2 linked regions of the Methylovirgula sp. 4M-Z18 genome follow. The protein of the gene in region 1 interacts with the protein of each later gene in a pairwise test. Links are inferred from orthologs where the notes say so. Each region holds a gene or a part of one and is shown on either strand. Other genes may lie near its edges.

What was found.
Region 2: the proteins of ybgC (region 1) and secA interact in binary tests that used the Escherichia coli proteins (3 or more experiments, as listed by UniProt). The link is inferred for Methylovirgula sp. 4M-Z18 from one-to-one orthologs.

Annotation. Positions count from the first base shown.
Region 1 is NZ_CP149574.1:1,388,137-1,391,374, forward strand. The notes cover bases 5-2,920. They hold ybgC (tol-pal system-associated acyl-CoA thioesterase), read left to right. Parts: upstream 5-1,213; coding sequence 1,214-1,627; downstream 1,628-2,920. Other genes in these bases: V9T28_RS06270 (DUF882 domain-containing protein), read left to right, coding at 1,909-2,920. In the rest of the region: more of V9T28_RS06270, read left to right, coding at 2,921-3,238.
Region 2 is NZ_CP149574.1:238,453-242,157, reverse strand. What follows is about bases 294-3,676. They hold secA (preprotein translocase subunit SecA), read right to left. Parts: upstream 3,326-3,676; coding sequence 494-3,325; downstream 294-493. Other genes in these bases: V9T28_RS01020 (alkaline phosphatase family protein), read right to left, coding at 3,613-3,676. Outside these bases: V9T28_RS01030 (hypothetical protein), read right to left, coding at 1-190; more of V9T28_RS01020, read right to left, coding at 3,677-3,705. UniProt on the Escherichia coli protein: Required for protein export, interacts with the SecYEG preprotein conducting channel.

The sequences.
Region 1 (3,238 bases):
GCTCTGAAGATGAGTCCTCACGTCATGCGCGATTTCCCCAAGATCGTACAACACAGACTACCCGCATCCCATCATCAGATACGGCGGATGATTTTCTCGCTAAGGACAATATGCGAGTCGCATCACATGTCACGATTCCGCCCTGGACGTCGCGAGCGATGAGGAGGGGAAGGCCCGGTTCCGTCGCAATGAGCGAGGCGTCCGGGAGAGACAATGTGCCGTATGCGCGCACCGTATTGAAGCAAAATAGCGCAAGTGAGAGAGTTCAGTAGCCTCGGAGTGCATAGTTTGCTCCCGCATTCTGCCCTCATGCATTCCCAGGCAATTACTTTATCCCTTTTTCTTTAAGGGGTGTCATCAGCACATGAATTCCGCCGATGACCCTTTTTTCTGTGTCGCCTTGGGTCTGCGCGTTCCTGCATATATGGCGGGGCATCACTCCAGACGTTGTTGGCTCATTTTGTGCCGCAGGCCTCACTTTCGGCCGTCCCGGAAATCCACACCACATTGACACACAATTCAAACAATGAAAGGGTGAGCGCGGCTCGGAATGCGTGGCTTCCCCAAAGCGCTGTGTTCCACCCAGCCATCAGAACACTTTACTTCCTTTTCTTTAGGGAAGGGGCATCGGGACACCGGTAGCCCCTTTTTTTCATGCCTGCTCACGCTCTCCCATTGTGTAGTCGGTTAAGCGTGGGCCCGAAGCGCCGGTTGGTTTTGTGTATATCTCGCACACGATCTTGACACATAATTTCAGTAGTAAGATATTACTGCCGCCTTGGAATGCACTTCTCGGCGCTTCACTCCTATCCTCCAGCATTCCCGGGCGATTAATTAATCCCTTTTCTATGAGGGGGCCATCAGGACGACTGATGGCCTTTTTTCGTTTGCCGGGGTGCTCCGATCTTTCTTGCGAACTCGGATGACGGCGGGGACATGGCCACATAGCAACGTGTTCGACATCTCACGTCGACAGTCCTTGCACGGACGAACCGGCATAACGCTATCAAGACACTGCTGCGATGTGCCCAAGGCAAAACAGTTGACCTTGTCCTACCTCCTCAAGACCGCTACAAGGGTGACGGCAAAGGTGGTTTCTGTGCTCTATAAATCAACGACTTAGGGGCGGTGTGTGACCGTCCGCACCGCGCCTGATGCGATCCACAATCGAGGTTCGACCCTGCGCCCCGAGGCAGTTCAGAGGAGCGACGTGATGCCCGAACCCCATCTTCTGCCGATCCGTGTCTATTATGAGGACACCGATTTTTCCGGGGTGGTCTATCACGCCTCTTATTTGCGCTTTCTCGAGCGCGGCCGCACCGAGTTGCTGCGTTCGCTTGGCATTCATCAAGCGGCACTGCACACGGGGGAGACGGCGGGTTTTGCTTTCGCCGTACGTGCGATGACGATCGACTTTTTGAAGCCCGCCCGGATGGACGATCTTGTCACCGTCGAGACTGTTCCCGCGGACATCGGCGGCGCCTCCGTCACGCTCCAACAAAGGATTCTTTTGGGCGAATCTGTGTTGATTCACGCGACGGTCCGGGTCGCTGCCGTCGCCGGCGGCAAACCGGTGCGATTACCGCATGACGTCAAAGTCAAGCTTGCAGGAATGCCAGATCATTGATTTTTCTGGCTTTTCACTGTGGCGCGAAAACATCAATTCACAAGATTCGGTCATAATTCGCTAACCAATTCATTTTTTTGCCATGATGTGGCATATACGCTACAAGCTCACCTGTGCGGGGCAGGTGGGTTACGGCTGGTTAACCCCTTTCGATAATAAAGGCTCAACTACGTCGCGGCATCGCTGCGGCGCGAAAGATAACAGCGGGTTCGGTTTTGCGACATTTCACTTTTGGGCCGCTTTGGCGGAACAGGACAACCTCTTGGGCCGTCAAGGCCGGGTTGGCCCTCAGCGCTCTGGCTTTCGGCACCTCGGCCACGGAAAATGCAATCGCCAATGGCGATACGCGCACGCTCTCCATTTATTATGTCCATACCAAGGAGGCGAATACGATCACCTTCCGGCGGGATGGGCATTATGACGCCGATGGGCTCGAGAAGCTGAATTGGGCCTTGCGCGACTGGCGCCATGACGAGCCCACCAAGATGGACCCGCACCTGTTCGACATTGTGTGGGAAGTCTATCGCGAATCCGGTTCGACGCAGCCGATCATCGTGATGTCGGGCTATCGTTCGCCCGAGACCAATGCCATGCTGCGCCACCGTTCGCATTCGGTCGCCGAACATTCGCAGCATATTCTCGGCAAGGCCATGGACGTCCATTTCCAAGACGTGCCGATGTCGAAAATCCGTGAAATCGCCATGAAGATGCAGCGCGGCGGCGTCGGCTATTATCCGACCGCTGGGACGCCCTTCTGTCATATTGACGCGGGCGGCGTCCGCTCCTGGCCGCGCATGCCGGACGCCCAGTTGATGGCGTTGTTCCCCGACGGCAAGACCGTGCACATTCCGGCCAGCGGCAATCCTTTGCCCGGCTATGAGGAGGCTCGCGCCGAAATCGTGGCGCGGGGCGATTCCGGCTATGTGGCGACGCTGGAAGAAGGGCGCAGCAAAGGCATTTTTGCCGCATTGTTCGGTGGCGGCGAGGATGACGACGAGGAAGTCGCTGCTGCCACATCGACCCGCCGTGGCAAGGCCTCTGCGGCAGCGGCAACGACGGTTGCATCCGCCGATTATAGCGGCAACGGCAAGAACAATGACGGCGCCCGCTCTTTCTTCTTGAATCAGACGAATGCGGCCGTTGCGCAGGATGCGCCTGCCGCTCCGGCACCGGCGACGGTGCGCGGAAAGACGGCAAAGCAGCAGGTGCCGCAGCAGCAGCCGCAACCTGTGGAAGTGGCGGCGCAGGCGAGCGCTGCTCCGGCAGCAGCGCCGCAACCGCAGCCGCAGGCTGAGCCGGCGGCGACGCCGGTCGTGGCTGATGCCGCCGCGCCGGCCGCGGCCGATACCGATTCAGGCATGATGAAGCTCGTGCCGATGCCGCCGCGCCGGCCGAATGATGCGGTGATCGCTGCATTGGCGAGCCTGGGCAATGTGCCGCTGCCGCCGTCGCGGCCCGTGGTTCTGGCGTCGCTGAGCGACGCGCCGGTTGGCGTGGGCAAGGCTGACGCAATCGCGGCAGTGGTGCGCAAGGCTGATGGGCTGCCCGCGATGATCACGCAAGGCCCCGAGGGCGCGAAGCGTCCGGCGCCGCAGCCGGTAATGGCGGCGA
Region 2 (3,705 bases), 1.1 Mb from region 1 along the record:
GACGCGAATTTGCAATGGCGCTACCCACGACCAACCCGCCGAGCACGCCCGCAGCGATAGCCGGGCCACCCCATCCCCAGCCGCCGTGGCGCCACCAAGCGGCCGCCGGCGTTGCGCTCATGGTCAGCGCGGTGATCAAGGTCAGACCGGCAAGGCCGCCGGCGAGGCTCTTCTTGAGGGTCAATGCCATAGTGGGTCTCCAATTTCTCAGAACTTGCACGAGACGTGCCGAAGGTTCGCGCAAGTCTCTAACTTAGCCACCATATTAAGCGGACGCACTGAACCCAACCTGAATGAAATATGGCGGGATTGGGGTATTTGCACCAATCCCACAGAAAGAGACAGGTTAGGGATTACAAACGGTTAATACCAACGGCCACGAGGGTGACCGTTGGTTCCTTACTTCATTTTTCACCTTTTCAAGGCCCTAGCGAAAAATAATGAAGAGCGGTCCAAAGGTCGCCGCTAGCGACCTTGGGTATAAGCTCCCCGGTTAAACCAGCGCACCGTGACAATGTTTGAACTTCTTGCCCGAACCGCAGGGACAAGGCTCGTTGCGCCCGACGCGGCCCCAGCTTGACGGATCGTCCGGATCGCGCAAGGCGGGCGGCGCGGGCGCAAATTCGCCTGCCAGCGCCGGCGCGGCAACCGCGAGCGCCGAGAAATCGCTTGACGCGACACTGGCATTGAGCCGCGCCAACTGCTCGTCATCCTCGCCGGTCTGCGGGTCGAAATGATGCGCCTCCATGGCCGGCGCGGAATTTTCCGGCGCCTGGAACATCACTTCGACACGCATCAGATGGCCCGTCACGGTCTGATGCCAATGGTCGATCAGGCTCTTGAACAATTCGAAGGCTTCGGACTTGTATTCGTTCAGCGGGTCGCGCTGGGCGAGGCCACGCCAGCCGATCACCTGGCGCAAATGGTCCAGTGTGATGAGATGCTCGCGCCATAATTGGTCGAGCACCTGCAGGATCACCTGCTTCTCGACATAGCGCATCACGTCCGGCGTGTTCTTCTCGACCCGTGCCGCATAGGCGTCGTCGGACGACTTGGTCAGGCGCTCGATCATTTCCTCGTCGGCAATGCCTTCTTCCTTGGCCCAATCGGCCACCGGCACGTCGAGATTGAGGAAGTTCCGTACCTGATCGTGCAGACCGGTCACGTCCCAGGCATCCGGATACGCGCCTTCGGGAATATGTTTCATGACCAAATCGTCGACGACGTCGTGCCGCATGTCGTGCACCGACTCCTCGAGCGAGTCCTGCGCCATCATCTTGCGGCGGTCTTCGAAAATGACCTTGCGCTGGTCATTCATCACGTCGTCGTATTTGAGAATGTTCTTGCGAATGTCGAAGTTGCGCGCTTCGACTTTCTGCTGCGCCTTTTCCAGCGCCTTGTTGATCCAGGGATGGACGATAGGCTCGTCTTCCTTCAAGCCGAATTTCTGCAGCATCGAATCCATGCGCTCGGAGCCGAAAATGCGCATCAGATCGTCCTGCAGCGACAGGAAGAATTTCGAGCGGCCGGGGTCGCCCTGACGGCCGCCGCGACCGCGCAACTGATTGTCGATGCGGCGGCTCTCGTGCCGCTCAGTGCCAATGATATAGAGACCGCCCGCGGCGAGCGCCTTTTCCTTGAAGCCGGCCACTTCAGCGCGGATCGCCTGCTCTTTCTGCTGCCGCGCCGCCGGATCCTCGATGCCGGCACATTCGGCGGCGATGCGCATCTCGACGTTGCCGCCGAGCTGAATGTCGGTGCCGCGGCCAGCCATATTGGTAGCGACCGTGATTGCGCCCGGCACGCCGGCTTCGGCCACGATATAGGCTTCCTGCTCGTGGAAACGGGCGTTCAGCACGGCAAATTGCTTCGCCGAGACGCCGGACCGTGCGCCGGCATAGAGCTTGTCGATCGCGCCGGGCTGCTCGAAATCGATCTGCTTGAAGCCTTGCGTCTTCAGGAATTCCGCCAGCGCTTCCGATTTCTCGATCGACGTCGTGCCGACGAGCATCGGCTGCATCTCGGTGGCCGCCTCTTGGATTTCCTTGACGATCGCTTTGAGCTTTTCCTTCTCGGTGCGATAGACTTCATCATGCTCGTCGATGCGCTGCACCGGCCGGTTGGTCGGGATTTCGACCACGTCGAGCTTGTAGATCTCGGCGAATTCATTGGCCTCCGTCGCCGCCGTACCGGTCATGCCGGCGAGCTTCGCGTAGAGGCGGAAATAATTCTGGAAGGTGATGGAGGCGAGCGTCACGTTTTCTGGCTGCACCGCCACATGTTCCTTGGCCTCCAGCGCCTGATGCAGGCCTTCCGAATAGCGACGTCCGCGCATCATGCGGCCGGAGAATTCGTCGATGATGATCACCTCGCCGTCCTTGACGATGTAATCCTTGTCGCGTTGGAACAACTTGTGCGCTTTCAGCGCCTGCTGCACGTGGTGCACGAGCGTCGCATTCGCCGCCTCATAGAGCGAGCCCTCGGTGAGGATATTCGCCTCGCGCAGCAATTGTTCGATATGCTCGTTGCCGACCTCGGTGAGATGGACGCTGCGCTGTTTTTCGTCGATCTCGAAATCTTCCTTCACCAGCACCGGGATGAACTTGTCGATGGAATTGTACAGGTCGGACTTGTCGTCGGACGGGCCGGAAATGATCAGTGGCGTGCGCGCTTCGTCGACCAGAATCGAGTCCACTTCGTCGACGATGGCGAAGGCGTGGCCGCGCTGCACCATCTGCGCCAACTCGTATTTCATGTTGTCGCGCAGATAGTCGAAGCCGAATTCGTTGTTCGTGCCGTAGGTGATGTCGGCCGCATAGGCCTGGCGGCGCTGATCGTCGTCGAGCCCGTGCACGATGACGCCGACGCTGAGGCCGAGGAAATTGTAGATCCGGCCCATCCATTCGGCGTCGCGGCGAGCGAGGTAGTCGTTGACTGTCACCACATGGACGCCCTTGCCGTTGAGGGCGTTGAGATAGGTCGCGAGGGTCGCGACCAGCGTCTTGCCTTCACCGGTGCGCATTTCGGCGATCGCGCCTTCATGCAGCACCACGCCGCCGATCATCTGGACATCGAAATGGCGCTGGCCGAGCGTGCGCTTGGCCGCCTCGCGCACGGTTGCGAAAGCGGGGGCAAGAATGTCGTCGAGCGTCTTGCCCGACTCAAGCATGTTGCGGAATTCTTGGGTGCGCGCCTTGAGCTGTTCGTCGGTCAGGGACGAGACTTCCGGCTCAAGCGCCGCAATGGCGGCGACTTTCGGCCGGTAGGTTTTGAGGCGGCGGTCGTTTGCGGAGCCGAATATTTTCTTTGCCAGAGCGCCAAACATCAAAAAACCCTTCGATATCGCCAGAAAACCGCAAAACCGGGCAACTGGTGTTCAGGTTCCCGGCGCGCCCCGTCTCGGCGAACCTGCTACGGACGGACAGCCCGCAGGTCCCGCTCGTTCAGCGTGAAAACCCGCAAAAGCCGGCCAAAATGCCGCGTGACATGTAGGATTGCCCCCCTCCCTTGTCAATGCGAGGAGACGACAAAGGGCGAAATGCCAAAAAGGACCGCCGCTTTTGGGGCGGTGGTCCTCCGGGAGCCTCGAAGGCCGCGGGTCGTTCGAGAATATTACTGCAAATCCAACGCGTTGGTCATGTCATTGACCGCCGCGTCGCGCGTGCCGAGCGGTACCAGGCCGTACCGCGTCTCGATCAGTTTCAG